Regions from separate parts of the Streptomyces sp. MAR4 CNX-425 genome, predicted to be linked through region 2. Evidence: predicted binding sites of a transcription regulator. Region 2 holds the regulator's gene; the other holds the start of a gene.

Region 1 (15,415 bases), on a different contig from region 2:
GGCGCGGCTACTACCAGCCCGGAAACGTTGATGCGCTCGTCATGCGCCGTACCGAGAAAGAGTCAACTACCCGGCCCTGAAGCTGAAGGACCGGGTTTGCAGGCAGAGTGAGACGTGATGCCAATGCCCCGCTGTGGGATCCTGCGTCCGGAATGGCTAGGCCGTTCTGGGGCGGTTGACTGCGCCCCGCTGCCACACAGCATCGGCCCGGTGGGCGATGTTGCGGGAGCCGTTGTGGTCCGCGTGCAGGATCGTCCCGCAGGACTTGCACACGAACCTCGCTTGGTCGGTCCGGTTGGACCGGTGGGTGTGCCAGCAGTTGGAGCACTGGCGGGAGGTGTTGCGCGGGTCCACGCGGACCACGGGCACTCCCGCTCGCCTGGCCTTGTATTCAACGAAGGAGCCGAGCTGGGCGAACGCCCACGAGGAAAGCCGTGCCCGCTGGTCCTTCTTGGCCGTAACCCTCTGCCGGATGCCGGTCAGGTCTTCCAGACCGATACCCCGGGAGGTGCGTTCAGCGGTGGCGACGAGCTTCTTGGCGATGATGTGGTTGCGCTGGGTGGCGTAGCGGGCCTCCTTGCGCCGCTGGCGCACGAGGACCCGGGCGGCGGAGGTGGTCCGCTTCTTCTGGAGCTTGGAGCGCAGGTCCCGCTTGCGTTTGCGGTAGCGGTTGACCTGCCGTCCGGACATGACCTGCCCGTCAGAGGTCGTGGCGATGTTGACGATCCCGAAATCCACCCCGAGGAAGCCGTCCGGCTGCGACACGGGCGGTTCGGGGATGTCGATGGTCGCGATCAGGAAGAACATGCCGTCGCGCATCACCAGATCGGACTCGCCCTTACGGCAGGCAAGGAGCTGCAACGCCTCGGACGAGCACACGAAGGGGACACCCTTCAGGCGCCCGGCCAGCGTCCAGATGCTGACCGTCTGCTGGTCGAGGTTCCACGTCAGGATGCGGTCGTCGTAGGGCTGGGCCGCCGTCTCCCGAAACCGGATCGGCCTGGACTCGGCCCGCGCCCGGCGCTTGGAGCCCTCCGGGCCGCAGTTCCCCGCCCGCAGGTTGGCCTTCAGCGTCGCGTACGCGTCGCACACCTTCTTCACCGTGCGCACAGCGGCCTGCGCCCCGAGATCGAAGTCGGCCCTGATCCGGTGGTACACCGCATCCTGCAACACGTTCCGGCGCTTGAGGCCCTTCGCGAACGCCACCTCGGAGGCTGCGTTCGCCGCCCGGTTGCAGGCACGCAGGGTCGCCGCCAACGCGTCCGCATCATGAGTGGACGCAGGCAGCAACTTCACCTGCGAGACAATCTTCACGCAGAACAACCTATGAGCTTCCGGTCAGGGAGGACAAGTTGAGGTACAAGCACGGTCTTTCACCCTGGGGGTCCCGCCCCGCCACGTGGGATCGTCGATTCCTCCCCGCCCCAAAGGACGGGGCATCTTCGAAGGACACCCGGTGAAAGCCCCCATGGCTGACGAACCCCTGGTGCTCGGCATCGAGACGTCCTGCGACGAGACCGGCGTCGGGATCGTCCGCGGCCACACGCTGCTCGCCGACGCCGTCGCGTCCAGCGTCGACGCGCACGCCCGCTTCGGCGGCGTGGTGCCCGAGGTGGCCAGCCGGGCGCACCTGGAGGCGATGGTGCCGACCATCGAGCGGGCGCTGCGCGACGCCGGGGTCGCGGCCCGCGACCTGGACGCGGTCGCGGTGACGGCGGGCCCGGGGCTGTCCGGGGCGCTGCTGGTCGGGGTGGCGGCGGCCAAGGCGTACGCGTACGCGCTCGGCAAGCCGCTCTACGGCGTCAACCACCTGGCCTCGCACATCGCCGTCGACCAGCTCGAACACGGCCCGCTGCCGGAGCCGACGATGGCCCTGCTCGTGTCCGGAGGGCACTCCTCGCTGCTGGTGTCCGCCGACATCACCGCCGACGTGCGCCCGCTCGGCGCGACCATCGACGACGCGGCGGGCGAGGCGTTCGACAAGGTCGCCCGGGTGCTCGGGCTCGGCTTCCCCGGCGGCCCGTACATCGACCGGGCCGCGCGCGAGGGCGACCCGGCCGCGATCCGCTTCCCGCGCGGGCTGACGGGGCCGCGGGACCCGCTGTACGACTTCTCCTTCTCCGGGCTGAAGACGTCCGTCGCCCGCTGGGTGGAGGCCCGGCGCGCGGCGGGGGAGGAGGTGCCGGTGGCGGACGTGGCGGCGTCGTTCCAGGAGTCGGTGGCGGACGTGCTGACGCGCAAGGCGGTACGGGCCTGCCGGGACAGCGGCGTCGGCCACCTGATGATCGGCGGCGGCGTGGCGGCGAACTCGCGGCTGCGGGCGATGGCGGAGCGGCGCTGCGAGGACGCGGGGATCGTGCTGCGGGTGCCGCGGATGAAGCTCTGTACGGACAACGGCGCGATGGTCGCGGCGCTGGGCGCGGAGATGGTGGCGCGGGGGCGGGCGGCGTCGGACTGGGAGCTGTCGGCGGACTCGTCGCTGCCGGTGACGGAGACGCACGTACCGGGGCACGGCGCCCACGGCCACGACCACGACCACGTGCACGAGCTGGCGAAGGACAACCTCTACTCATGACGGTCGCGCTGATGTGGGAGGCGAAGGCGGCGCCCGGCCGGGCGGACGAGCTGCTGGCCTGGGCGCGTGCGCAGCGCCTGGCCGCCGGGGCCGCCGGGCCGCTGCGCCGCGAGACGTTCACCGCGCCCGGCGAGCGGGTGCTGGTCATCACGTGGTGGGACGCGCCCTACGACGCGGAGCTGCCCGAGCTGCCCGCCCCCGGCGACGGCGGCCTGCTGGCGCGGCCCGCGCACCGGTGGCGGTTCACGTCGCTGGGGCCGGACGGCCCAGCAGCACCGTAGGGGCGCCGGCGACGCGGGTCAGGAAGACGGTGCAGGACACCGCGGGCGGGCCGCTGAGCTTCAGCTTCCGCCGCAGCTCCGCGGGCTCCACGGCGGAGCCGCGCTTCTTGACGGTGACGCTGCCGACGCCGCGTTCGCGCAGCAGCGCGCGGAGCTTCTTGACGCCGAACGGGAGCGTGTCGGTGATCTCGTACGCGGTGGCGTACGGGGTCGGCGCCGGGTCGTCGGCCGTGACGTAGGCGATGGTCGGGTCCAGCAGCCGCCCGCCGACCTGCGCCGCCACCTCGGCGACGAGGTGCGCGCGGATGACGGCGCCGTCCGGCTCGTACAGATAGCGCCCGACGGGGCCGGGCGCCGGGTCGGGCAGGCCGCGGCCGGTGAGGGTGACGTCGGCGGGCAGGAGGGTCGCGCGCCGGGCGCCCGGCTCGGTGCCGAACCAGAGCACGGCCTCCTTCACGTCGCCGGCGTCGGAGACCCACTCCGCCTCGGCGGCGTCCGGCACGGCCTCGTGCGGGATGCCGGGGGCGACCTTCAGCGCGGCGTGCGAGACGCGGCCGGCGACCTCGACGGCCCAGGAGAGCGGCGGGGAGTACGCCTCGGGGTCGAAGATGCGCCCGCGTCCGCCGCCGACCCGGCGGGCCGGAGCACCCCCTCCGATCCGGCGGGCCGGATCGACGAATACCGCGTCGTACCCGGAGATGTCCACGTCCCCCACCTCCGCGCACCGCACCTCGATCAGCTCCGCCAGCCCCAGCGCCGCCGCGTTGGCCCGGGCGGCGGCGGCCGCCGCCGGGTCCCGGTCGACGGCGAGCACGGCGATCCCGGCCCGCGCCAGCGCCACCGCGTCGCCGCCGATACCGCAGCACAGGTCGGCCACCCGGGTGACGCCGAGCGCCGCGAACCGGGCCGCGCGGTGGGCCGCCACCGCCGTACGGGTCGCCTGCTCGACGCCGTCGGGGGTGAAGTACATCCGCGCCGCGTCCGCCGCGCCGAACTTCGCCGCCGCCCGCTGCCGCAGCCGGGCCTGCCCGAGCGCGGCGGAGACCAGCGCGGCGGGGTGGTCGCGGCGGAGCCGGGTGGCGAGGGCCAGTTCGTCGGCGGGGTCGTGGTCGCGCAGCTCGGCGAGGAGTGCCTGGCCGGCGGGGGTGAGGAGGGGGGCGAGGGGGTCGTGCATGGGCCCATTGTTCCGCCGGCCGGAGGAGCGTGCGGCGTGGCGGCGCGACCCCCCGTTCCGTACTGGGAGGATGCGGATGTACCAAACTAATACGACAAAAGGATAAAATGATTCCACGCGCAGCTCTCCGTGCGGGCCTTCTCGCCCTGTCCGCCGCCTCCCTCCTCGCCTCCGCCTGCTCCCACGAAACCGCCGGGCACCCCCGCCCCCTCACCCCCTCCCACGAGGACGCCAAGCCCGCCGCCGCCGGCGCCCCCGCCGCCGCGCCCGCCCGCGCGCTCGCCGCCACCGCGCGGCACCAGCAGCGCGCCCACGCCCGGCGGCTCGCCGCCGCCCGCGTCTGGGGCCTGGACGCCGCCCCGCTGCTGCCGCCCGCCCCGCCGCGCACCAAGCCCGCGCTCACCACCGAACCCGGCTTCGGGACCGAGGGCGGCGGCGCCGGCCTGCCGCCCGTCATCACCCGGGTCCCGACCGACGACCGGGTCATCTTCCTGACCATCGACGACGGCTACCGCAAGGACCCCGAGCTGCTGCGCATGCTGCGCGAACTCGACGTCCCCGTCAGCGCCTTCCTCACCGACGCGGCGGCGCGCGACGACTACGCCTACTTCCGCGCCCTCCGCGACCTCGGCACCACCATCAACAACCACACCCTCCGCCACCCCGACCTGCGCGAGCTGACCTACGCCGAGCAGCGCGCGGAGATCTGCGGCCAGCAGCGCGTCCTGAAACGCGAGATGGGCACCGCGCCGCGGATCTTCCGCCCGCCCTACGGCAACTACAACGGCGACACCCTGCGCGCCGCGAAGGACTGCGGCGCCGACGTCGTGCCGCTGTGGCAGCAGGAGGCGTTCCCGGGGCGCTGGACGTACTCCCGCGGTGACACCGACTTCCACCCCGGCGATATCGTTCTCACCCACTTCGAAGGCCCTTCCGAATTCGGCGGCACGATGGCCGATGTCGTCCGTACGGTGCTCCGTAAGGCGAGAGCCGAGGGCTTCGCCGTCGCCCGTTTGGAGGACTACGTATGAGGCGCAGCCGCGCCGGCCGGCGGCGGTCGTCCGCCGCCGCGATAGCCGCCGCCTGCCTGCTGGCGCTCACCGCCTGCGCGGACGCCGCTAGGCCGCCGGAGGAGTGGTTCCCGGAGACCACCGGCGACTCCGCGGGGGACCGGCGGCACGACGGCAAGCCGCGGGCGGCCGGCGAGGGCCGTACGCCCCGCGCGCTGCCCGGCGGCGGCAAGGAGGCGGCCGCCGGCGCCGGCCGCGCCGCCGCCCCCGGGGCGTACCGCCGCTGGGGCCTCGACCGCCCCCTCGACCCGCCGCCGGAGCCGCCCGCGAGCCGTCCGGTGCACCCCGCGGACACCGGGCTGCCGGCCGTGGTCGACCGGGTGCCGACGCGCGACAAGGTCGTCTTCCTCACCATCGACGACGGCACGGAGAAGGACCCGGAGCTGATCGACATGGCGGCCGACCTGGGGCTGCCGTTCAGCATGTTCCTCGCCGACTCCTCGGTCAGGGGAGGCGCGGGCGAGGACTACGGGTACTTCGAGGAGCTGCGCCGGCTCGGCAACTCCGTGCACGGCCACACCCTCACCCACCCCGACCTCACCTCCCTGCCGTACGCCGCGCAGCGCCGCCAGATCTGCGGCCAGCAGCGGCGCGTCGCGGACCGCTTCGGCGTCCGCCCGACGCTCTTCCGCCCGCCCTACGGCGAGTACGACGCGGCGACGCTGAAGGCCGCCGCCTCCTGCGGCGTACGGGCCATGCCGATGTGGCGGGTCGAGCTGAAGGCGAGCGGGCTGGAGTACCGCAGCGGCGACCGGCTGCGCCCCGGCGACATCGTGCTGGCGCACTTCCGCGGACCGGGGCAGCAGGGCGGGCGGACGATGACGGACGTGGTGGCGGAGCTGCTGCGGGAGGTCCAGCGGCAGGGCTTCACGGTGGCCCGGCTGGAGGACTACATGTGACACGGCCGTGCGGGTTTCGTACGGCCGTACGGGTGCGGGGGCGGCGACGCGGGCGGCAATCTGGCACTCGGCTTGACCGAGTGCTAAAGGGCGGCATAACCTCGGCTCTGGCACTCCCCGAGGGAGAGTGCCAACACAGCGACGAGGCGGATCCGGCACCCGCGACGACGGGTCCTCCTGGGTCGCCACCCCAGACATTCAACCCCGCGAGATCTCCGAAGGGGGAGGTCGGATCGTGACGACCGCCAGCACCAAGGTTGCCATCAAGCCGCTTGAGGACCGCATCGTGGTCCAGACGCTCGAAGCCGAGGAGACCACGGCTTCGGGCCTGGTCATCCCGGACACCGCCAAGGAGAAGCCCCAGGAGGGCGTCGTCCTGGCCGTCGGCCCGGGCCGCTTCGAGGACGGCAACCGCCTGCCGCTCGACGTCTCCGTCGGCGACGTCGTTCTCTACAGCAAGTACGGCGGCACCGAGGTGAAGTACAACAACGAGGACTACCTCGTCCTCTCGGCCCGCGACGTGCTCGCGATCATCGAGAAGTAACGGGGCGCACCCGCTTCTTCAGCACCCCAGGCCGCGCCCCGGATCCGTTCGCCGAGCAGGACATATCGAAACGGGCCGGGGCGTCGGCGCTCCCTACGCGCCCTTTGAGAGGATCCACGTTTCATGGCGAAGACTCTGAAGTTCGACGAGGACGCCCGCCGCGCTCTGGAGCGCGGCGTGGACAAGCTCGCCGACACCGTGAAGGTGACGATCGGCCCCAAGGGCCGCAACGTCGTCATCGACAAGAAGTTCGGCGCCCCGACCATCACCAACGACGGCGTGACCATCGCCCGTGAGATCGAGGTCGAGGACCCCTACGAGAACCTCGGCGCCCAGCTGGTGAAGGAGGTGGCGACCAAGACCAACGACATCGCGGGCGACGGCACCACCACCGCCACCGTGCTGGCCCAGGCGCTCGTCCGCGAGGGCCTGCGCAACGTCGCCGCCGGGGCCTCCCCCGCCGCGCTCAAGCGCGGCATCGACGCCGCCGTCGCGGCCGTCTCCGACGAGCTGCTGAAGGCCGCCAGCCCGATCGACTCCAAGTCCGACATCGCCGCGGTCGCCGCGCTCTCCGCCCAGGACGAGCAGGTCGGCCAGCTCATCGGCGAGGCCATGGACAAGGTCGGCAAGGACGGCGTCATCACCGTCGAGGAGTCCAACACCTTCGGCCTGGAGCTGGACTTCACCGAGGGCATGGCCTTCGACAAGGGCTACCTGTCCCACTACATGGTGACCGACCAGGACCGCATGGAGGCGGTGCTGGAGGACCCGTACATCCTGATCACCCAGGGCAAGATCTCCTCCATCCAGGACCTGCTGCCGCTGCTGGAGAAGGTCATGCAGGCCGGCTCGTCGAAGCCGCTGCTGATCGTCGCCGAGGACGTCGAGGGCGAGGCGCTGTCCACCCTCGTCGTCAACAAGATCCGCGGCACCTTCAACTCCGTCGCGGTCAAGGCCCCCGGCTTCGGCGACCGCCGCAAGGCGATGCTCGGCGACATGGCCACCCTGACGGGCGGCACCGTGGTCTCCGAGGAGGTCGGCCTCAAGCTCGACCAGGTGGGCCTGGAGGTCCTGGGCACCGCGCGCCGCGTGGTCATCACCAAGGACGACACGACGATCGTCGACGGCGCCGGCAAGTCCGACGAGGTCGCCGGCCGGGTCGCGCAGATCAAGGCCGAGATCGAGGCCACGGACTCCGACTGGGACCGCGAGAAGCTCCAGGAGCGGCTGGCCAAGCTGGCCGGCGGCGTGTGCGTCATCCGCGTCGGCGCGGCCACCGAGGTCGAGCTGAAGGAGAAGAAGCACCGCCTGGAGGACGCCATCTCCGCCACCCGCGCGGCGGTCGAGGAGGGCATCGTCTCCGGCGGCGGCTCGGCGCTCGTGCACGCCGCGAAGGCGCTGGAGGGCAGCCTGGACCGCACCGGCGACGAGGCCACCGGCGTCGCGGTCGTGCGCCGCGCGGCGGTCGAGCCGCTGCGGTGGATCGCGGAGAACGCGGGCCTGGAGGGGTACGTCATCACCTCCAAGGTCGCCGAGCTGACGTCCGGCCAGGGCTTCAACGCCGCGACCGGCGAGTACGGGGACCTGGTGAAGGCCGGCGTCATCGACCCGGTGAAGGTGACCCGCTCGGCGCTGGAGAACGCGGCGTCGATCGCGTCGCTGCTGCTGACCACGGAGAGCGCCGTGGTGGAGAAGCCGGAGCCGGAGGAGGACCAGGGCGGCGGCCACGGCCACGGCCACGCGCACTGACCGACTCCGGTCGGGGCGGCGGGTTCGCCGTCCCCCGGGCTGTGCACACCGCAGGGCCCCGCCACCGTACGGGCACGTACGGGAGCGGGGCCCTGCGGCGTGCGGGGTGCGGCTCGTGCGGCCCGCGGGCGGGGCAGCGGTCCGTCCGGTCCGAGCCGCCGGGGTACGGCCGGGAACCCGCCGCGGCGGAGCCGCGCGGCACGGGGGCCCCGGGGGCGGGGCCCCCGGGTTTCGGGAAGGGGCGGGGCCGGGGAACCTCCCGGCCCCCGTCACGGTGCGCCCGTCGTCGGGGCGCGCTCGTCGAGCAGACCCTCCGCGCGCAGGTCGGACCACACGCCGGCCGGGATCTCCACGCCGAACGCGGTGAGGTTGTCCCGCACCTCGTCCGCGCCGCGCATGCCGACCACGACGCCGGCGACGACGGGGTGCAGCAGCGGGAAGGCCATGGCCGCCTGCGGGACCGTCACGCCGTGCGCCTCGCACACGTCCGCGATCCGGTGTACCCGGCGCAGCAGCTCCGGCGCGGCGGGGACGTAGTCGAAGCGGGCCCCGGGCTCCGGGCGGCCGGTCGCCAGCAGGCCGGAGTTGAAGACGGAGGCCGCCAGGACGGCGACCCCGCGCTCGGCACAGGCGGGCAGCAGCTCGTCCAGCGCGCTGTGGTCCAGCAGCGTGTAGCGGCCGGAGAGCATCACCACGTCCGCGTCGGTCTCCCGCACCAGGCGGGTCAGCTTGCCCGGGTGGTACATGCCCGCGCCGATCGCGCCGACCACGCCCTCGGCGCGCAGCTCGGCCAGCGCCGGGTAGCCGTGCCGCAGCGCGTCCTCGAAGTGCTCCTCGGCGTCGTGCAGGTACAGCACGTCGATCCGGTCCACGCCGATGCGGGCGAGGGAGTCCTCGACGCTGCGCCGGACGCCGTCGCGGGAGAAGTCCCACACCCGGCGGTGGGTGGCCGGCACGGCGAAGCCCTCGTCCATGCGCCCGGCCGGGTCCTGGGGCACGAGCAGCCGGCCGACCTTCGTCGACAGCGTGAACTCCGTCCGGGGCTTGCCGCGCAGCAGGTCGCCGATGCGGCGCTCGGAGTGGCCGATGCCGTAGTGCGGGGAGGTGTCGTAGTAGCGGATGCCGCCGTCCCAGGCAGCGGTCAGGGCCTCCGCGGCGGTGGCGTCGTCCAGCGGCGCGAACAGGCCGCCCAGCGGGCCGCCCCCGAAGCCGAGTTCGGTGACGTCGACGCCGGTGGTGCCGAGTCGTTGGGTACGGATGCGGGGGGTACGCATACGGCGGCTCTCTTCCTGCGTGCGGGGCGTAGGCCGGTCAACGAACGTACCGTCTCGCTCCGCCGGCCGGGCGCCCGTCCGGCCGCCCCCGGCCGCTACCGGGGGCCGTACTTCCGGCCCGCGCCCGACGAGACCCGGCCCAGCAGCCCCCGCGGCACCAGCTTCGCCGCCCCCAGCAGCGCCTTGTACCGCGGGTCCGGGATCGACAGCGTCCGCCCCCGCCGCAGGTCCCGCAGCCCCTCCGCCGCCACCCGGTCCGCGTCGAGCCACATCCAGCCCGGGATGTTGTCCGTCGCCATCCCCGCCCGCTCGTGGAACTCCGTCCGGATGAACCCCGGGCACAGCACCATCAGCCGCACCCCGCTGCCCGCCAGGTCCCGCGCCACGCCCTGCGTGAACTGCACGACCCACGCCTTGCTCGCCCCGTACGTCCCGCGCGGCACGAACGCCGCCGACGACGCGACGTTGAGCACCGCGCCCCGCTTCCGCTCCCGCATCGCCGCCGCCGCGGCCGTCGTCAGCCGCAGCACCGCCTCGCAGTGCACCTTCAGCATCGTCAGCTCGTCGGCGACCGGCACCTGGAGGAAGCGCCCCTTGAGTCCGAAGCCCGCGTTGTTGACCAGCAGGTCGACCGGCCGGCCGGGGTCGCCGAGGCGCTCCTCCACCGCCGCGAGGCCCTCTTCCGCGGCCAGGTCCGCGGGCAGCGCCGACGCCTCGACGCCGTGCCGCTCGTGCAGCTCGGCGGCCTGCTCGTGCAGCCGGTCGGCCGTTCTGGCGACGAGCACCAGGTCGTGCCCGGAGGCGGCCAGGCGGCGCGCGAAGGCGGCGCCGAGGCCGGCCGTCGATCCCGTAATCAGCGCAGTCGTCATGCCCGCACGCTAGCGGGCCCGCTCAGTGTCCGGAATGACCTTCGGCATCTCCCGGGGGCCGGCCTGCCTTCCCGCCCGGCTCCACGACGACGAACTGCCCCATCATCCCGCCGTCCTCGTGGCTCAGCAGATGGCAGTGGTACATGTACGGCACGTCGGGGTCGGGCGGTCCGTCGAAGCGCAGGACGATCTTCACTTCCCGGCCGTCCGGTACGTAGACGGTGTCCTTCCGCCCGCGCAGCTCGGGCGGCGGCGGCGCGCCGTCCACTTCCAGCACGCGGAACTGCACGTCGTGGACGTGGAAGTTGTGCGTGACGCCGTCACCGTTGCGCAGGGTCCAGACCTCGGTGGCGCCGCGCTCGACGGTGGCGTCGATGCGGTCCATCGCCATCGGGACGCCGTTGATCCCGCTCATCCGCAGGTCGAAGCCGCGTTCGCGGGAGGCGTCGGCCGGGTCGGGGAGCTCGACGTCGACGAGCCGCGCGGGCACCTCGGGCGCGGGGCGCAGGGTGTCCGCGGCCCGCAGCTCCAGCACGTCGAAGGAGTCGTCGCCGCCGGAGAAGCGGGACTGCCAGAAGTCGCCGCCGCCGGGCGGGTGGCTGCGCAGTACGGTCCGCTCGCCGGGCCGCATCCGCACCAGGATCTCGGCGCGTTCGCCGGGGGAGAGCAGGACGCGGTCGGTGCGGTGCGGTGCGCCGAGCAGGCCGCCGTCGGTGCCGATCAGGTCGAAGGCGCGGTCGTCGGCGAAGCCGAAGTCGTAGACGCGGGCGGTGGAGGCGTTGAGCAGCCGCAGCCGGACGAGTTCGTCGCGTACCCGCTGATACGGGGCGAGGGTGCCGTTGACCATCGTCTCGTCCCCCAGGAAGCCGGTGTTCCGCATCATCCGGTGGCCGTGGTCGAGGCGGGAGCCGTCGAAGCGGACGTCCTGGACGACGACGGGCAGGTCGTTCACGCCGTACTCGTCGGGGAGGGGGAGGTCCCGCGTGGGCGCGTCGTCCACGAGGAACATCCCGGCGAGTCCGCGCTGCACGTGCTTCTCGGTCTCGCCGTGCGGGTGCGGGTGGTACCAGAGGGTGGCGGCGGGCTGGTCGACGGTCCAGTGCGGCCGCCAGTCGCCGCCGGCCGCGACCATCTGGTGCGGGCCGCCGTCCATGGCGGCCGGCAGGTGCATGCCGTGCCAGTGGACGGTGGAGGGTTCGTCGAGCCCGTTCTCGACCTCGACGCGGACCTTGTCGCCCCGTTCGGCGCGCAGCGTCGGGCCGAGGTACGTACCGGGCCAGTCCCCGGCGGCGGCCGTCCGGGGGCTGGTGAACCCCCAGGTCGGGGTGGGCTGCCCGGGTCTGAACTCCGTCTCGCCCGCGCGCATCCCGAGCTGGAACACCCGGGTGCCGTCCGGCCGCACCTCGCCCTCCTCCAGCGGCGGTATCCGCAGCTCGTTGGCGAAGTCGACCTTGCCGACCGTGGAGATGTCGGCGCCGGTGTAGAACCAGATGCCGGTGCCGACGGCCACGCCCGCCACCGTGCCCCCCACGGCGGTCAGCGCGAGGAGGACGCGCTTGAGCCGCCGCCGTGTATGCGTCTTCGTCATGTGTCAGATTTTTCTGACGGGTGGGCCCCGGGGGCATCGGGAATCGCACGGGTCCGCCCCGGAGGCGACCCCGAGGGTGATCTCGGGGGGACCCCCGAGGTGCGGCCGGGTCAGGACTGCCGGGCGGCCGCCTTGCGGGCCTTCTCCAGCGACTCCGGATGCAGCGCGTCGGCGGCGGCGAGGAGCCGGGGCAGCAGCTCGCGCTCCAGGGTGCTCGCGCGGAACCAGAAGGCGGCCGTCACCTCGTGGTCCGGGCGGTGCTCGACGCGGACCTCGTCCCCCGCGCGTATCTCGCCGGGCTCGATCACGCGCAGGTACGCGCCGGGGCGGGCCGCCTGCGTGAAGCGCTTGACCCAGCCCTGCTCGCCGAGCCAGCCGGCGAACGTACGGCACGGGATGCGCGAGCTGCTGACCTCCAGGAGCAGGTCGGGGCCGATCCGCCAGCGCTCGCCGATCCGCGCGCCGCAGACGTCGACGCCGGCGGTGGTCAGGTTCTCACCGAAGACGCCGTTGGGCAGCTCGCGGCCGAGCTCGGCGGCCCAGATGTCGAGGTCTTCGCGCGCGAACGCGTACACCGCCTGGTGCGTCCCGCCGTGGTGCCGCAGGTCGCCGATGACGTCGCCCGCGACGCCGCTGCCGCCGACGCCTGCGGGGCCGGGCTCCTCGACGCGGACGGGGCCGTCGGCCGGCCGCTTGTCGATGCCGGTGACGAAGCCGGGGGCGTCGGTGAGGCCGGGGGCGGTCTGCGGACGGGCGAGGTTCACGGAGAGCACCTGCATGCCTCGACGGTAACCGGCCGCTCCGACAGCGCTCAAAGCACTTTCCGATCTTCGCGGGTGGCGGGGCGGGAGGCAGCAGGCGGGAGGCGTGCGGCGCGGGTCCTAGGCTTGGGGCATGTTCGACGCCCGCCACCTGCGCGTTCTCCGGGCCGTGGCCGCGGCCGGCTCGTACTCCGCCGCCGCCCGCGAACTCGGCCTGACCCAGCCCGCCGTCAGCCAGCAGATGAAGGCGCTGGAGCAGACCGCGGCCACGCCGCTGCTCGTGCGCGCGGGCCGGGAGCTGCGGCTGACGGAGGCGGGCGAGGCGCTCGTCCGGCACGCGGGCGGGATCCTCGCGGGGCTGGCCGCGGCGGAGGACGAGGTCGCGGCGCTCGCGGGGCTGCGGGCGGGGCGGGTGCGGCTGGTGTCGTTCCCGAGCGGAAGCTCCTCGATCGTGCCGGGAGCGCTGGCGGCGATGCGCGCGGCGCACCCGGGGACGCGGGTCTCGCTGGTGGACGCGGAGCCGCCGCGGTCGGTGGAGATGCTGCGGGAGGGGGAGTGCGAGATCGCGCTGGCGTTCCGCTACCCGTCGGCGGAGCCGGGCGCTCCGGGGTACGGGGACGGGGCGGACGGCCCCGGCGCCGCGGCCGATGGCGGTGACGGCGGCGGCGCCGGGGGGCCGGCCGGCGACGACTGGGACGGGCTCGTCGTCCGGCCGCTGCTCATCGACCGGCTACTGTGCCTGACGCCGGCGGACCACCCAACCGCGGCCGCCGGCCGGGTCGAGCTGGCGGAGCTGGCCGCCGAGCCGGTGATCGCGGGCTGTCCGCGGTGCCGGCGGCACCTGGTGGCGCTGTGCGAACGGGCCGGCTTCGCGCCCCGTATCGACTTCGCGACCGACGACTACCCCGCCGTCGTCGGCCTCGTCCGCGCCGGGCTGGGGGTGGCGGTGCTGCCCGGGCTCGCGGTGCGCGCGGTCCCGCCGCGGGGCGTGGCCACGGTGCCGCTGGTGCCGGCGGCGCGGCGGGAGGTGGTGGCGCTGACGCTGCCGGACCTGGCGCGGGTGCCGGCGGTGGCGGCGATGCTCGGCCACCTGGCGACGGCCGCCGCACCTGCGGAGGCCGCCGGGGACACGGCGGGCACCGGGCACGCGGCGGGCACCGGGGACGGGGACGCCGCGGCGGCCGCGGCGCCGTCCCCGTAGCGCACCTGCTCAGTTGTGGGGCGCGGGCGTCCGGTGCCGGGCGCGGCCCAGCAGTTCCTCGCGCTCGTCCTCCGTCAGCCCGCCCCACACGCCGTACGGCTCACGCACCGCCAGCGCGTGCGCCGCGCACTCCGCGCGCACGGGGCAGCGCATGCACACCTCTTTGGCGGATGCTTCCCGCGCGCTGCGGGCGGCACCCCGCTCCCCTTCCGGGTGAAAGAACAGCGAACTGTCGACACCGCGGCACGCCGCGACGAGCTGCCAGTCCCACAGGTCGGCGTTCGGTCCCGGCAGACGGGAGAAATCAGCCATTTTGTATCACCTTGGAAGCGCCGCGGAAGACCCCTAACGGTCGCGACACTACCTCTCCGGGCTTACTAGATGTAAATAGTACTCATAGGGAAAATGGAAAATAGCTGTTCAGAGCGGAATGAATTGGTGCATTCGGGTCACGAGGCGGCGCGGCGCCGCGACTCCTCCCCGGTTCCGGCTCTGTGACCGATTCCTCACGTAGAGTGGCGCCGTGTGCGGCCCCCGTCCCCGTCGCGACCCGTGGCGACAGCCGTCGCAACAGGTGCCGGGAGCCCCCGTAACTCTTTCGGGTGACCGTCGTTGAGAGTGCGGAAGCGGTTGACCGCGAGTGCGTTCGTCCCGGGCGCACCCGACGCGCGGTCGACCGCCGAAGGTGACGATACGTACCAGCCCTGGAGGCTCAAGGTGACGCGCATCAGCTCCGGAGGGCGGCCATGACTTCCGTCCTCGTTTGCGACGACTCCCCACTCGCCCGAGAGGCGCTGCGCCGCGCGGTCGCGACCGTACCCGGCGTCGAGCGCGTGACGACGGCGGCTAACGGCGAGGAAGTGCTCCGCCGCTGGGGCGCCGATCGTTCGGACCTGATTCTGATGGACGTACGGATGCCGGGCCTCGGCGGCGTCGAGACCGTGCGCCGGCTGCTCTCCGCCGACCCGGGAGCGCGGATCATCATGCTGACCGTGGCCGAGGACCTCGACGGCGTGGCCCTCGCGGTCGCCGCCGGCGCCCGCGGCTACCTGCACAAGGACGCCTCCCGCGCCGAGCTGCGGGCCACCGTCACGCAGGCCCTCGCCGACCCCACGTGGCGGCTCGCGCCCCGGCGGCTGCGCTCCACCGAGATGGGCGCCGCGCCGACGCTCACGGCGCGCGAGATCCAGGTGCTCGAAGGGATGAGCCACGGGCGGTCCAACGCGGAGATCGGCCGCGAGCTGTTCCTCTCCGAGGACACCGTGAAGACCCACGCGCGCCGGCTTTTCAAAAAGCTCGGCGCGTCCGACCGGGCGCACGCCGTGGCGCTCGGGTTCCGCTGGGGTCTCGTACGCTGACCTGCCGCGCGTCCGCCGCGCCGGGGCTTTCCGCCCCGGCTCTGCACACCCGCCCCGCACCCGGCGGCGGGC
Region 2 (15,415 bases):
TCAACGCCTTCACCGGGGCCCTGCGCATCGGGCAGCGCATGGAGGACTCGTCGATGCGCGTGGCCATCGAGGCGGCCAGCATCGACACCAACATCAAGATGCGCGACGACCACCTGCGCTCCCCGGACTTCCTCGACGTCCAGCGCTACCCGGCCATCGAGTTCGCCAGCGACCGCTTCCTCCACCGCGGCGGCGCCCGCTGGACGGTCACCGGCGCGCTGTCCATCCACGGCGTCAGCCGCACCGTCTCGCTCGACACCCGCTACCTCGGCACCGGCTACGGCATGGAGGGCGAGCTGCGCGCCGCCTGCCGGGCCACCGTCGAACTGCACCGCGAGGACTTCACCCTCAACTGGCAGCACATGCTCGCCCGCGGCATCGCCGTCGTGGGCTCCAGCATCCAGATCGAGCTGGACATCCAGGTGGTCGCCGCGGGCTGACCCGCGGAGCGCGCGGGAGCCGGTCAGCCGTGCGGCTCGTCCGGGCCCTCCGGCACCGTGGCGGAGCCCTCCAGCCACCCGTCGTACGACTCGGCCAGCTCCTCCAGCTCCGCCGCCAGCGGCTCGCGCCCGTTCTCGATGACGACGAGCCACTGCGCGTCCTCCGCGTCGTCCTCCCCGGCCAGGGCGTCGCGGATCAGCTCCGGCTCCCCGGGCAGGCCGAAGCGTTCCACGGCCAGCCCGGCCACCTCCTCCGCGGCGTCGCGGTCGGGCAGCACGAGTACGTACGTCAGGTCGCTCACGCCGTCATTGTGCCGGTGGCCGCGGGGCGATGTCGTACCGGCGTGGGATGCTGTACGGCGATGGCTGCGACGACCCGTACTCCCAGGACCGGCAAGGGCGCGAGCGCCGGCGGCGACCCGCTCACGCCCGTCACGCTCGCCGTCGGCCAGGAGGACCTGCTGGTCGACCGCGCCGTGCGGGAGGTCGTCACCGCCGCCCGGGCCGCCGACCCCGACACCGACGTGCGCGAGCTCACCCACGACGCCCTCCAGCCCGGCACACTCGCCGAGCTGACCAGCCCGTCGCTCTTCGCCGAGCGCAAGGTCGTGGTCGTACGGGGGGCGCAGGACCTCGGCGCCGACGCCGTCAAGGACGTCAAGGCGTACGTGGCCGCCCCCGCCGACGAGATCACGCTGGTGCTGGCGCACGCCGGCGGCGCCAAGGGCAAGGGCCTGCTGGACGCGGCCCGCAAGGCCGGCGCCCGCGAGGTCGACTGCGCCAAGGTCACCCGGCCCGCGGACCGGCTGGCGTTCGTGAAGGCCGAATTCCGGGCCGCGGGCCGGAAGGCGACGCCGTCCGCCTGTCAAGCCCTGGTCGACGCCGTCGGGTCCGACCTGCGGGAGATGGCGAGCGCCTGCGCGCAGCTCGCGGCCGACGTGGAGGGCACGATCGACGACGCCGTCGTCGCGCGGTACTACACCGGCCGCGCCGAGACCTCCGGCTTCGAGGTGGCCGACCGCGCCGTCGAGGGGCGTACGGCCGAGGCGCTGGAGGCGCTGCGCTGGGCGCTGGCCACGGGCGTCGCCCCCGTGCTGCTCACCAGCGCGCTCGCCCAGGGCGTTCGCGGCATCGGCCGCCTCGCCTCCGCCCCCCGCAACATGCGCCCTGCCGACCTGGCGCGCGAGCTGGGCATGCCGCCGTGGAAGGTGGACCGGGTCCGCCAGCAGATGCGCGGCTGGACCGCGGACGGGGTGGCCGCGGCGCTGCGCGCGGTGGCGCGGGCGGACGCGGACGTCAAGGGCGGCTCGGACGACCCGGCGTACGCGCTGGAGCGGGCGGTGGTGGCCGTCGCCGCCGCCGCCCGCTCCCGCTGACCCCGCGCCCCACCCCACCCGGCCGCCCCCTCGCCCCCGGCCCGGGCGGGCGTGGGCTACCGGCCGCTCCGCTCCCGTCCGCCCGGAGGCCGGCGGCGCGCTGCTGGTCGGCGGCACCGAGCCCGAGTGCGACCTGCTGGAGTGGGCCGACGACCCGGACGAGGTCGACGTCCGTCCGACGAAGCCGGTGTTCGAGGCGCAGGTGACCCGGGCGGCGCGGCGCTTCGGCGGGCTCGGCGTGCCGCCCCGGCCGCGCGGTGTCGTCGGCGTGTACGACGTCTCCGACGACTGGTGCCCGGTCTACGACCGCACCGGCGTCGACGGCTTCTACGTGGCCGTCGGCACGAGCGGCAACCAGTTCAAGAACGCGCCGCTGGTCGGTCTCGTCCTGCGCGCGATCATCGAGCACGTCGAGAGCGGCGCGGACCACGACACCGCACCGGCCCGGCTGACCGGCCCGTACACCGGCCTGTCCCTCGATCTCGGCGCCTTCTCCCGGCGCCGGCCGGCCGGCGCCCCGGCGCGCGGCGGCGTCATGGGGTAGCCGAGGGTCCCGGCACAGCGATGCCCCCGGAGTGGGTCCGGGGGCATCGGCGTAGCGTGGCGTACTACGTGGTCTGTCCGTGTGGCCGGGGTAGAGGGCCCGGCCGGTTCCCGCACGGGAGGGTCGTGCTGTCCGGCGGCCGGCGCGGAGTGAGAGCCTCCGCGGGCCGGTCCGGCGGCGGGCCCTCGCGGGGCCCGGCGGTCGGCCCGGAGGGCTCAGCCCTGGAGGGCCTGGACGCGCTTGGCCAGCGCGGCCTTCTTGTTGGCCGCCTGGTTCTTGTGGATGACGCCCTTGCCGGCGGCCATGTCCAGCTTGCGGGCGGCGACGCGCTGCGCCTCCACGGCCTTGCCGGCGTCCCCGGCCTCGACGGCCTCGCGGGTACGGCGGATCGCGGTGCGCAGCTCGGACTTCACGGCCTTGTTGCGCAGGCGGGCCTTCTCGTTCGTCTTGATCCGCTTGATCTGGGACTTGATGTTCGCCACGTAGCTGCCTCTTGAAGATGTTCGGTGATCGTCCCGTGGGACCTGAACTGCCGGACCTCACCGGGTCCAGGCACAGTGGTTCAGGCTACCAGCAGCCGGTACGGCCGCCCAAACCGTCCCCGGCCGCCCGCGCATGGGACGATGGGGGCGACGAGTGCAGACCCGCCCCTCCCTCCCGACAGGACCCCTAGGTGCCCGCGACCGAAACCACCGTGCCGCAGCCCAGCCGTACCGAGCCCGCGCTGATCCGCAACTTCTGCATCATCGCGCACATCGACCACGGCAAGTCGACGCTGGCCGACCGGATGCTCCAGATCACCGGAGTCGTCGAGCAGCGCCAGATGCGCGAGCAGTACCTCGACCGCATGGACATCGAGCGCGAGCGCGGCATCACGATCAAGTCCCAGGCCGTCCGCATGCCGTGGTCCTCCGCGGAGGGCGGGAGCGGCGGCGCGCACATCCTCAACATGATCGACACCCCCGGGCACGTCGACTTCACGTACGAGGTCTCCCGCTCCCTCGCCGCCTGCGAGGGCTGCATCCTGCTGGTGGACGCCGCCCAGGGCATCGAGGCGCAGACCCTCGCGAACCTCTACCTCGCGATGGAGAACGACCTCACCATCATCCCGGTGCTGAACAAGATCGACCTGCCCGCCGCGCAGCCGGAGAAGTTCGCCGCCGAGCTGGCCGGGCTCATCGGCTGCGACCCCGGCGACGTGCTGCGGGTCTCGGCGAAGACCGGCGAGGGCGTCGAGGGGCTGCTCGACGAGGTGGTCCGGCAGGTGCCGGCGCCGGTCGGGGTGAAGGACGCCCCCGCCCGCGCGATGATCTTCGACTCCGTCTACGACTCGTACCGCGGCGTCGTGACGTACGTGAAGGTCGTCGACGGCACGCTCGGCAGGCGCGAGCGGATCAAGATGATGTCGACCGGCGCCCAGCACGAGCTGCTGGAGATCGGCACGAACTCGCCCGAGATGACCCCGGCCGACGGCCTCTCCGTCGGCGAGGTGGGCTATCTGATCACGGGCGTGAAGGACGTGCGCCAGTCCAAGGTCGGCGACACCGTCACCCGGCTCAGCAAGGGCGCCACCGAGCCGCTCGGCGGCTACAAGGACCCCAAGCCGATGGTGTTCTCCGGGCTCTACCCCGTCGACGGCTCCGACTACCCGGAGCTGCGCGACGCGCTGGACAAGCTGCGGCTCAACGACGCCGCGCTGGTCTACGAGCCGGAGACCTCGGCGGCCCTCGGCTTCGGCTTCCGCGTCGGCTTCCTCGGCCTGCTGCACCTGGAGGTGATCCGGGAGCGGCTGGAGCGCGAGTTCGGCCTCGACCTGATCGCCACCGCGCCCAACGTGATCTACCGCGTCGTGCTGGAGGACGGCACCGAGCACGTCGTGACCAACCCCAGCGAGTTCCCGGTCGGCAAGATCGAAGAGGTCCACGAGCCGGTCGTACGGGCGACGATCCTCACCCCCAGCGACTACATCGGCGCGGTCATGGAGCTGTGCCAGAACCGCCGCGGCGCGCTGCTCGGGATGGACTACCTCTCCGAGGAGCGCGTCGAGATCCGCTACACGCTGCCGCTCGCCGAGGTCGTCTTCGACTTCTTCGACCAGCTGAAGTCCAAGACCCGCGGCTACGCCTCCCTCGACTACGAGCCCACCGGCGAGCAGAGCAGCCAGCTCGTCAAGGTCGACATCCTGCTGCACGGCGACAAGGTCGACGCCTTCTCCGCGATCACGCACAAGGACAAGGCGTACGCCTACGGGGTGCGGCTGGTCGCCAAGCTGAAGGAGCTGATCCCGCGGCAGGCGTTCGAGGTGCCCGTACAGGCGGCCATCGGCTCCCGGGTCATCGCCCGCGAGACCATCCGCGCCATCCGCAAGGACGTCCTCGCCAAGTGCTACGGCGGTGACATCTCCCGCAAGCGGAAGCTGCTGGAGAAGCAGAAGGAGGGCAAGAAGCGGATGAAGATGGTCGGCAGCGTGGAGGTGCCGCAGGAGGCGTTCATCGCCGTGCTGTCCTCGGACGAGGGCGACAGCAAGGCGAAGAAGTAGCGGCGGCGCCTCCGGCGGCGGCCCGCCCGGCGGGGGCGAAAGCGGAATCCCAGGGACCGGTCCGGCGGCGCGACGGCGCCCGCCGGCCCCGCCCGCGCCCGGCTTCGAGACCTATCCGAGCCTTGCAGCCCCTTACGCCGCCCGCGGTCACCCTCTAATCTGCTGGTTACTCGCCAGTTACCAGCGAAGAGCAGGGCCGGAGGATGCAGTGACCGAGACCGAAACCCAGACGAAGCTGGACAGCCGCCCGCCGTCCGTCGCCACGCTCTTCCTTGACCGCGTCGAGTCCACCCCCGACGGGGAGGCGTTCCAGTACCCCGTGCCCGGCTCCGGCGGCGAGTCGGGAGCGGACGAGTGGAAGTCGCTGACCTGGGCGCAGTCCGCCGAGCGCGTCTTCGCGATCGCCGCCGGGCTGATGGACCTCGGCCTGCGGTCCGAGGAGCGGGTGGCGGTCGCCTGCAACACCCGGCTGGAGTGGATCCTCACCGACCTCGGCATCCTGTGCGCCGGCGGCGCCAACACCACCGTCTACCCCAGCACCAACGCCGAGGAGACCGCGTTCATCCTCGCCGACTCCGGCAGCCGCGTCCTCGTCGCCGAGGACGCCGCCCAGCTCGCCAAGGCGCGCGAGATGCGGGCGGAGCTGCCCGACCTGGCGCACGTCGTCGTGGTGGACGCGGAGGGAACGGGCGAGGCGCTGGCCGCCGAGGGCGACCCGGAGGGCTGGGTGCTCTCCCTCGCCGAGCTGGAGCGGCGCGGCGCCGACCACCTGGCGAAGAACCCCGACGCGGTACGCGAGCAGATCCGGGCCCTGCGCCCCGACCAGCTCGCCACCCTCATCTACACCTCCGGCACCACCGGCCGCCCCAAGGGCGTGCGGCTGGCGCACGACGCCTGGTCGTACATGGGCTACGCGATCGAGGGCATCGAGCTGGTCAAGCCGGACGACGTGCAGTACCTCTGGCTGCCGCTGGCGCACGTCTTCGGCAAGGTCCTGACCGCCGGGCACATCAAGGTCGGGCACGTGATGGCCGTCGACGGCCGGATCGACAAGATCATCGAGAACCTGCCGGTCGTCCGGCCCACGAGGATGTGCGGCGTGCCGCGGATCTTCGAGAAGGTCTACAACGGCGTCGCCGCCAAGGCGAAGGCCGGCGGCGGCGCCAAGTACAAGATCTTCCTCTGGGCGGCCGAGGTCGCCCGCGAGTACGCGCGCGTGACCCAGGACAACCACCGCCGCACCGGCAAGCGCACCGCGCCCTTCGGGCTGACCACGAAGCACGCCCTCGCCGACAAGCTCGTCTACGGCAAGTTCCGCGACGCCTTCGGCGGCCGGATGCACGGCATGGTCTCCGGCTCCGCCGCCCTCGCCCCCGAGATCGGCTACTTCTTCGACGGCGCCGGCGTGCCCATCCTGGAGGGCTACGGCCTCACCGAGTCCGCCGCCGCGAGCTTCTGCAACCGCGAGGACACCTACCGCACCGGCACCGTCGGCAAGCCGCTGCCCGGCTGCGAGGTCCGCATCGCCGACGACGGCGAGATCATGCTGCGCGGCCCGGGCATCATGCAGGGCTACCACGGCCTGCCGGACAAGACCGCCGAGGTGCTGGAGGACGACGGCTGGTTCCACACCGGCGACATCGGCGAGCTGTCCGACGACGGCTTCCTGCGGATCACCGACCGCAAGAAGGACCTGATCAAGACCTCCGGCGGCAAGTACATCGCGCCGAGCGAGGTCGAGGGCCAGTTCAAGGCCGTCTGCCCCTACGTCGGCTCGATCCTCGTCATCGGCGCCGACCGCAACTTCTGCACCGCCCTGATCTCGCTCGACGAGGTGGCGCTGACCGGCTGGGCGAAGGAGAACGGGCTGGAGGACCGGTCGTACGCGGAGCTGGTCGCCTCCGCCGAGGCGCGGAAGCTGGTCGAGGGCTACGTCGAGCAGCTCAACGAGCGGCTCCAGCGCTGGCAGACGATCAAGAAGTTCCGGATCCTGCCGCGGGACCTCGACATTGAGCACGGGGAGCTGACGCCGAGCCTGAAGCTGAAGCGGCCGGTGGTGGAGCGGGAGTACAAGGACCTGATCGAGGACATGTACGCGGGCTCCCGCGAGGGCTGAGGCGCCGGGCGCACGGAACCGCCCGGCCGGGCCGCGGAGCACGGCGGGGCGGGGCGTCCGGGAGTACGCGGCGGCGTGGGCGCCGCCGGCCGCGCCCCTCGTGCGGGTGGATCGCGCGATCCGGTTGACGGCGGCCGCCACCCCCCGGCCGGGGTGCCGGAGGGGCCGTCCCGGCGGGCAAGCACGCCTCGTACGCACCCCTGGAAACCCGCCGTGAGCTGCGCGTTCGCCGCGGATACGGAACCGGGCCCCGGGCGCGCGCGGCCTGCGCGGCGGGGCGGGCGGGGGTGGCGGGAGGGGGTAATCCGGGTGGCCTGACGGGGGTCGGATGGGCCATATCCGGTCACCAGTTGTGTCACTTGGCGCATCTGGGCGAGCTCAGTCTGTCACCCTGGCTACCCGGGGAACGCCCGTATGCCGGATTCTGGCCGGGAGAGGACAGTGGGGACGACCTTCGCAGTGCAGGCCGTACGTCGATCGACCACGGTGTCGGTCGTGCGCAGAGAGCCCGCGGGACCGCGCGGCGGGGCCGGCCGGGCCAGCGGGGACGGCGGCGGGGGCGGCGGCGGCACGGGCGGCGGAGGCGGTGCGGGCGGCGCCGACGACGCGGACGACCCGGACGGCGCGGGCGGGACCGACGGAGCGGACGGAGCCGACGGCGCGCCGCCACCCGGCCGCACGGCGGGTGCGCCGCAGGACGTCACGGACGTCGCGCTGACCCTCGCCGCCGGCATGCCCGCCGCCGGGGCGGCCCGCCGGTTCGTCCGCGACCTGCTCGCCGGCCGCGCCGGGCCCGAGGCAGACGACGCCGAGCTGCTGACCAGCGAGCTGGTCACGAACGCCGTGGTGCACGCGGGCACCGACGTGCGGGTGCGCTGCCGGCTCGTCGCCGAGGACGCCACCGCCGCCGGGCTGGCACGGCACGGGACGGACGGCGGCGGACCAGCCGCGGAGCCGACGCTGCTGGTGGAGGTGACGGATGGGCACGCGGCCCGGGTGATGCCGCTGCCGGCGCCCGAGGAGTCGTACGGCTACGGCCTCCAGCTGGTCGCGGCGCTGGCCGACGCCTGGGGCGTCGAGCACCGGCGCAGCGAGAAGACGGTCTGGTTCCGGATGGGCCCGCTGCGGGAGATCGGGGACGGCACGAACGCCGCCGGGGACGGGACGGAGGCCGCCGACCCGGCCCGTACCGACGCCGGCGGCTTCCCGGCCGTGGTCCCGGCGGGCGGCGCCGACGAGGCCGGCGCCTACGGCGTCCCCGACGACGGCACCCACGGCCGCGGCCTGGCCCACCACGCGGACGGCTCCGGCGCCGCGCCGGTGCGCGGCGCGCACGACATCGCCGACGACGACCCCGCCGACCCGCCCGTCGCCCGCACCGCCGCGCTCCGGCTGCCCAGCCAGGCCACCGCGCACACCCCGCGCAGCGCCACCGACCCCGAGCTGCGCGCCGGCGGCGCCTGGGCGGGCGTCGGCGCGTTCTCGTTCCTCGCCGAGACCTCCGACATGCTCGCCGGGCAGTTCGACGAGGACATGGTCGCCTCGCTGGCCACCCAGCTCCTCGTACCCCGGCTCGCCGACTGGAGCGCCGTCTGGCTCGAAGGCGCCGGCGCCGCCGAACCCCGCCTCGCGCAGGTCTGGCACGCCGCCGAGGAGCGGATCTCCCCGCTCCGCGAGGCCCTGGAGCGGCACCCGCTGCCGCCGCCGGACGCCCGCCCCGCGCCCGTGCCCTGGCCCGGCAGCGCCACCCGCGGCCCCGCCGACGCCGACGACGGGCTCGGCGGCCCCGCGCTCGCCTGCCCGCTGGTCGCCGGCGGCCGGCGCGTCGGCACGCTGCTCCTCGGCCGCGCCGGCGTCGCCCGGATCGGCGGCGACGTCGCCGCCGTCGTCACGGACTTCGCCCGCCGCGTCGCGCACGCCGTCTCGGCCGCCCGCCAGTACACCCGCCAGGTGACCATCAGCGAAGTGCTGCAACGCGGGCTGCTGCCCAGCGGCATCGCGGAGATGCCGGGCATGGACACCGCCGTCGTCTACGAACCGGCCGAGGGCGCCGCCGCGGGCGGCGACTTCTACGACCTGTTCCCCAGCGGCAGCGACCGCTGGTGCTTCGCCCTCGGCGACGTCTGCGGCCAGGGCCCCGAGGCGGCCGTCGTCACCGGCATGGCCCGGCCGGTGCTGCGGCTGCTGGCCCGCGAGGGCTACGGCGTCTCCGACGTCCTCGCCGGGCTGAACCGCACGCTCGTGGAGCACGCCTTCGAGGCGGTGGAGGCGGCGAGCGCCTTCGGGCTGCCGCCGGAGCAGGCGCGGTTCCTGTCGCTGCTGTACGGGGAGCTGGTGCCGCACCAGCAGGACGGCGGCGGCGTGCGCTGCACCGTGGCCAGCGCCGGACACCCGCCGCCGCTGCTGCTGAGCAGCGACGGCGGGGTGCGGGCGGCGGCGGACGCGCAGCTGCTGCTGGGCGTGCTGGACGACGCGGAGTACTACAGCCAGTCGTTCGACATGGAGCCCGGCGACACGCTGCTGTGCGTCACCGACGGGGTCACGGAGCGGCGGTACGGGGACCGGCTGTTCGACGACGGGGACGGGCTGGCGGAGGCGCTGTCCTGCTGCACGGGGCTGGGAGCGGCGGCGGTGGCGGAGCGGATCAGGACGGCGGTGCACGACTTCGCGCCGGTGCCGCCGCGGGACGACCTGGCGATGATGGTGCTCCAGGCGCGCGGCGGGGAGCCGGCGGGGTACTGAGGGGCCGCGGCCGCGCCGCAGCGGGGCGCGGGCAGGGAGCCGGACCCGGAGACCCGGGGCCGGGGACTGCGCGCCGACGGCTGCGCGCCGGGGGTTGTGCGCCGGGCGGGGGACAATGGACGCCATGCCCTCCGTACTGCCCGACGGCGAGCCCGCCCCCGAGGACGGGACGCTGCCCGCCGAAGCCCTGGCCGGGGCCGCCGCCCGCCCCCTCGGCTTCTACGCCCACGTCCCGTACTGCGCCACCCGCTGCGGTTACTGCGACTTCAACACCTACACCGCTTCCGAGCTGCGCGGCACCTCCCGCGACGACTACGCCGCCACCTTCGCCGAGGAGGTCCGCCTCGCCCGCAAGGTCCTCGGCGACGACCCCCGCGAGGTCGAGACCGTCTTCTTCGGCGGCGGGACGCCCACGCTGCTGCCGGCGGCGGACCTGGGGCGGATGCTGGCGGCGATCCGCGCGGAGTTCGGCCTCGCGGCGGACGCGGAGGTGACGACGGAGGCCAACCCCGAGTCCGTGGACGCCGCGTATCTGGCGGAGCTGCGGGAGGCGGGGTTCAAGCGGATCTCGTTCGGGATGCAGAGCGCGCGGGAGCACGTGCTGCGGGTGCTGGACCGTACGCACACGCCCGGGCGCCCGGAGGCGTGCGTGGCCCAGGCGCGGGCGGCGGGCTTCGCGCACGTGAACCTGGACCTGATCTACGGCACGCCGGGCGAGACCGACGACGACTGGCGGGCGTCGCTGGCGGCGGCGCTGGGGGCGGGGCCGGACCACGTGTCGGCGTACGCGCTGATCGTCGAGGAGGGTACGCAGCTCGCGCGGCGGATCCGGCGCGGCGAGGTGCCGCCGACGGACGACGACGTGCACGCGGACCGGTACCTGATGGCCCAGGAGGCGCTGGCGGCGGCCGGGATGGAGTGGTACGAGGTGTCGAACTGGGCGGTCGCGGGGGAGCCCGGGGCCCGGTGCCGGCACAACGAGCTGTACTGGACGGGCGCGGACTGGTGGGGCGCGGGCCCGGGGGCGCACAGCCACGTGGGCGGGGTGCGCTGGTGGAACGTGAAGCACCCGGCGCCGTACGCGGAGGCCCTGGCGGCGGGCCGGTCGCCGGCGGCGGGGCGCGAGGTGCTGACGGCGGAGGACCGGCGGGTGGAGCGGATCCTGCTGGAGCTGCGGCTGTCGGCGGGCTGCCCGCGGTCGCTGCTGCGCCCGGCGGGGGCGGAGGCGGCGGAGCGCGCGGTAAGGGACGGGCTTTTGGAGCGCGGTCCTTACGACGCGGGTCGGCTGGTGCTGACGCTGCGGGGTCGTCTGCTGGCGGACGCGGTGGTGCGGGACCTGGTGGACTGAGGGCCCGGACGCCTCCCGCCCCGGCCTCCCGCCGGTCGAACCCGGGCCCAGGGACCTCGCGAGGCGGCCCCGGATCGCAGCACGGTCCCCTCGCGGCGCGGCCCCGGATCGCAGCACGGTTGCCTGGGCGGTGCCGTGCCCCCGCCCACGTTCCCCGCACACCCGCCCCAGGGTAGGCACGCACGGTGACACCGCCGGCACACCACCGCGGCGGGGCGCACCGCGACGGGGGCACGTGCGGCGGGCCCGGTCCCTTTGCCGTGTCAGGCGTCCGGGGCCGTGACGAAGTCGATCAGTTCCTCCACCCGCCCCAGCAGCGCCGGCTCCAGGTCCCGGTACGTCCGTACCGACCCCAGGATCCGGCGCCAGGCCGCACCCGTGTCCGGGGGCCAGCCCAGCTCCCGGCACACGCCGGTCTTCCAGTCCTCCCCGCGGGGGATCCGCGGCCACGCCGCGATGCCCACCGACGCCGGCTTGACCGCCTCCCACACGTCCACGTACGGGTGACCCACCACCAGCGCGTGGGCGCTCGTCACCGACTCCGCGATGCGCCACTCCTTCGTGCCCGGGACCAGGTGGTCCACCAGCACCCCCAGCCGCGCGTCCGGGCCCGGGGCGAACGACTCGACCACCGCCGGGAGGTCGTCGACGCCCTCCAGGTACTCCACCACCACGCCCTCCACCCGCAGGTCGTGGCCCCACACCCGCTCCACCAGCTCCGCGTCGTGGCGGCCCTCGACGTAGATGCGGCCGGCGCGGGCCACGCGCGCGGTGTGGCCGCGGACCGCGATCGAGCCGGAGGCGGACCGCAGGGGGCCGGTCGGCGCGGCGGAGGCACGCGGGCGGACCAGCGTGACCACCTTGCCGTCGATCATGAAGCCGTTCGGCGTCAGCGGGAACACGCGGTGTCTGCCGAAGCGGTCCTCCAGGGTGACCGTCGCGCCCTCCGCGGTCTTCTCGGTACGGATGACCGCTCCGCAGTAGCCCGTGGCCACCTCCTCCACCACGAGGTCCGGCTCCGCCGGCACCTCCGGGGCGGGCTGCCGCGGCTTCTTCCACGGGGGCGTGAGGTCGGGGTCGTCGTAGCGGCGCACGGGGTGAGACTACGACAGGCGCTCCGCCAGCCGGTCCCGTTGGGCCCGTACGAAGTCGGCGTCCACCGCGGCGCCGTGCCCCGGCACGTACACCGCGCCCGGCCCGCCCAGCTCCAGCAGCCGGTCCAGCGCCGCCGGCCACCGCGCGGGGTCGGCGTCCGGGCCCAGCGAGGGCGGGCCGGACTCCTCCACCAGGTCGCCGCAGAAGACGACCGCCGGCCGCCCCGGGACGACCACGGCCAGGTCGTGCGGCGAGTGCGCCGCGCCCAGCTCGGCCAGCAGCACCTCCCGCCCGCCTCCGAGGTCCAGCGGGTACGTGCCGGAGACCGCGTGCCGCGGGGCGACCAGGACGTCGACGGCCTCCGCCGCGGTGTCGGGCGGCAGCCCGTGGCGTACGGCGTCCGCGCGCAGCGACTCCGCGCCTTCCCCGCGCAGCCGCTCGGCCATGCCCGCCGGGCCGTAGACCTCGGCTCCGGCGAAGGCCGCGGTGCCGAGCACGTGGTCGAAGTGCGGATGGGTGAGCGCGATATGCGTCACCGGGCGGCCGAGGCGCTCGCGTACCGCCCGGCGCAGCTCCGCGCCCTCCCGCAGCGAGGCGCCCGTGTCCACGAGCAGCACGCCTTCCGCTCCGCGCACCGCGCCCGCGGTCGCGTCCCAGCGGGGCAGCCGGCGCCGTACGACGCCCGGCGCGGGCTCTTCCCAGCCGACAGCCATTCCCCGACGCTATAACGTGACCGGCCGCCTTGCCCGGCCTCCCGTACCCGGCCGTACACTGGCCCCGGACCCTGGCACTCACCGCCGTCGAGTGCCAGCGGCGGAACGGTCGAGCGGCCCGAGGAGTGCGGAGGTGGGCAGCATGCTCAGCGAGCGTCGGCTCGAAGTGCTGCGCGCCATCGTCCAGGACTACGTGGGCACGGAGGAGCCGGTCGGCTCCAAGGCCCTCACCGAGCGGCACGGCCTGGGTGTCTCCCCGGCGACGGTGCGCAACGACATGGCGGCCCTGGAGGACGAGGGGTACATCGCCCAGCCGCACACCAGCGCCGGCCGCATTCCCACGGACAAGGGCTACCGGCTGTTCGTCGACAAGCTCGCCGACGTCAAGCCGCTCAGCGCGCCCGAGCGGCGGGCCATCCAGAACTTCCTGTCCGGCGCCGTCGACCTCGACGACGTCGTCGGGCGTACGGTCCGGCTGCTGGCGCAGCTGACGCGGCAGGTGGCGGTCGTGCAGTACCCGTCGCTGACCCGCTCGACCGTGCGCCACGTCGAGCTGCTCCAGCTCGCCCCCGCGCGCGTGATGCTCGTCCTCATCACCGACACCGGGCGGGTCGAGCAGCGCGTGATCGACTGCCCGGCGCCGATCAGCGAGGACTCCCTCGCCGACCTGCGCGCCCGGCTCAACAGCCGCGTCGTCGGCCGCCGCTTCGGCGACGTGCCGCGGCTGGTGGCCGACCTGGCGGACTCCTTCCCCGCGGACGACCGCGGCACGGTGCAGACCGTGCTGTCGGTGCTGCTGGAGACGCTGGTGGAGGAGACCGAGGAGCGGCTGATGATCGGCGGCACCGCCAACCTCACCCGCTTCGACCACGACTTCCCGCTCACCATCCGGCCGGTGCTGGAGGCGCTGGAGGAGCAGGTGGTGCTCCTGCGGCTCCTCGGTGAGGCGAAGGAACCGGGCGTGATGGTGCGTATCGGTCACGAGAACGACCACGAGGGCCTCACCGCCACCTCGGTCGTCTCGGTCGGATACGGTTCTGGCGGCGACACCGGCGAAGCGGTCGCCAAGCTCGGCGTGGTCGGACCTACCCGCATGGACTACCCCGGAACGATGGGAGCGGTACGCGCAGTGGCACGGTACGTCGGACAGATCCTGGCGGAGTCATAAGTGGCCACGGACTACTACGCGGTCCTCGGCGTCGGACGTGACGCCTCGCAGGATGAGATCAAGAAGGCGTTCCGCCGGCTCGCGCGCGAGCTGCACCCGGACGTGAACCCGGATCCGAAGACCCAGGAGCGGTTCAAGGAGATCAACGCCGCCTACGAGGTCCTGTCGGACCCGCAGAAGAAACAGGTCTACGACCTGGGCGGCGACCCGCTGTCGCAGAACGGCGCCGCGGCCGGCGGCTTCGGCGCCGGCGGCTTCGGCAACCTCTCCGACATCATGGACGCCTTCTTCGGCACCCAGGGTCAGCGCGGGCCGCGTTCGCGCACCCGGCGCGGCCAGGACGCCATGATCCGGCTCGAAATCGAGCTGGAGGAGGCGGCGTTCGGCGCCAGCAAGGAGATCCAGGTCGACACCGCGGTCGTCTGCGGCACGTGCAGCGGCGAGGGCGCGGCGCCCGGCACGTCGGCGCAGACGTGCGACATGTGCCGCGGCCGCGGCGAGGTCTCCCAGGTCACCCGCTCCTTCCTGGGCCAGGTCATGACGTCCCGGCCCTGCCCGCAGTGCCAGGGCTTCGGCACCGTGGTGCCCACGCCGTGCCCCGAGTGCGCGGGCGACGGCCGGGTGCGTTCGCGGCGCAGCCTGACGGTCAAGATCCCGGCCGGCGTCGACACCGGCACCCGCATCCAGCACGCCGGCAAGGGCGAGGTCGGCCCGGGCGGCGGCCCGGCGGGCGACCTGTACGTGGAGATCCGCGAGCTGCCGCACCCGATCTTCCAGCGCCGCGGCGACGACCTGCACTGCACGGTGACGATCCCGATGACGGCCGCCGCGCTGGGCACGAAGGTCAACCTGGAGACGCTCGACGGCCTCGAAGAGGTCGACATCCGCCCCGGTACGCAGTCGGGGCAGGCGATTCCGCTGCACCAGCACGGTGTCACGCACCTGCGCGGCGGCGGCCGGGGCGACCTGGTCGTCCACGTCGAGGTCGAGACGCCGCAGAAGCTGGACCCGGAGCAGGAGCGGCTCCTGACCCAACTCGCCCAGCTGCGCGGCGAGGAGCGGCCCCAGGGCCAGTTCAAGCCGGGGCAGCAGGGGTTGTTCTCGCGGCTGAAGGACGCCTGGAGCGGACGCTAGCCGCGGGGTGCTGCCGGTGCCGGCGACCGTCGCCGGGCCGTCGCCCGGGCCGCCGCGGAGTGCGGCCCGTGCGACGGGTGTGGTGGGTGGGGACGTCCATGTCCCCGGGCACGTGAAGACGTGCGGATTCCATGATCCGGAGCGGGCCGCCGGTGTCCGACCTGCATGACAGGATTGAGCCATGCCCACCGAGCTGAACG

The links. Region 2 encodes HrcA, which represses chaperone genes, less so after heat shock. Its sites were predicted from a motif close to TTNGCACTCNGNNNNNCNGAGTGCNAA; they were not measured.
Region 1: groES (co-chaperone GroES) is a predicted target of HrcA. The motif match lies at 6,060-6,086, and genes of this name have one in related genera.

Annotation. Positions count from the first base shown of each region.
Region 1 covers NZ_JBMDLF010000017.1:8,162-23,576, reverse strand. Annotated here, with positions in the region: gene rimI (ribosomal protein S18-alanine N-acetyltransferase) at 1-80, shown strand, start outside; gene ACHZ99_RS31860 (RNA-guided endonuclease InsQ/TnpB family protein) at 157-1,314, opposite strand; gene tsaD (tRNA (adenosine(37)-N6)-threonylcarbamoyltransferase complex transferase subunit TsaD) at 1,469-2,575, shown strand; gene ACHZ99_RS31850 (hypothetical protein) at 2,572-2,856, shown strand; gene ACHZ99_RS31845 (THUMP-like domain-containing protein) at 2,819-4,030, opposite strand; gene ACHZ99_RS31840 (polysaccharide deacetylase family protein) at 4,138-5,061, shown strand; gene ACHZ99_RS31835 (polysaccharide deacetylase family protein) at 5,058-5,999, shown strand; gene groES (co-chaperone GroES) at 6,235-6,543, shown strand; gene groL (chaperonin GroEL) at 6,667-8,292, shown strand; gene ACHZ99_RS31820 (aldo/keto reductase) at 8,562-9,566, opposite strand; gene ACHZ99_RS31815 (SDR family NAD(P)-dependent oxidoreductase) at 9,662-10,435, opposite strand; gene ACHZ99_RS31810 (multicopper oxidase family protein) at 10,458-12,023, opposite strand; gene ACHZ99_RS31805 (MOSC domain-containing protein) at 12,134-12,802, opposite strand; gene ACHZ99_RS31800 (LysR substrate-binding domain-containing protein) at 12,918-13,985, shown strand; gene ACHZ99_RS31795 (WhiB family transcriptional regulator) at 13,995-14,297, opposite strand; gene ACHZ99_RS31790 (response regulator transcription factor) at 14,732-15,343, shown strand.
Region 2 covers NZ_JBMDLF010000001.1:1,143,647-1,159,061, reverse strand. Annotated here, with positions in the region: gene ACHZ99_RS05060 (YceI family protein) at 1-440, shown strand, start outside; gene ACHZ99_RS05055 (hypothetical protein) at 464-742, opposite strand; gene holA (DNA polymerase III subunit delta) at 803-1,816, shown strand; partial or broken gene ACHZ99_RS05045 (FAD-dependent oxidoreductase) at 1,863-2,360, shown strand; gene rpsT (30S ribosomal protein S20) at 2,576-2,842, opposite strand; gene lepA (translation elongation factor 4) at 3,034-4,899, shown strand; gene ACHZ99_RS05030 (AMP-dependent synthetase/ligase) at 5,108-7,015, shown strand; gene ACHZ99_RS05025 (SpoIIE family protein phosphatase) at 7,511-9,757, shown strand; gene hemW (radical SAM family heme chaperone HemW) at 9,882-11,105, shown strand; gene ACHZ99_RS05015 (DUF3097 domain-containing protein) at 11,369-12,199, opposite strand; gene ACHZ99_RS05010 (MBL fold metallo-hydrolase) at 12,209-12,913, opposite strand; gene hrcA (heat-inducible transcriptional repressor HrcA) at 13,056-14,081, shown strand; gene dnaJ (molecular chaperone DnaJ) at 14,082-15,215, shown strand; gene ACHZ99_RS04995 (nitronate monooxygenase) at 15,397-15,415, shown strand, end outside.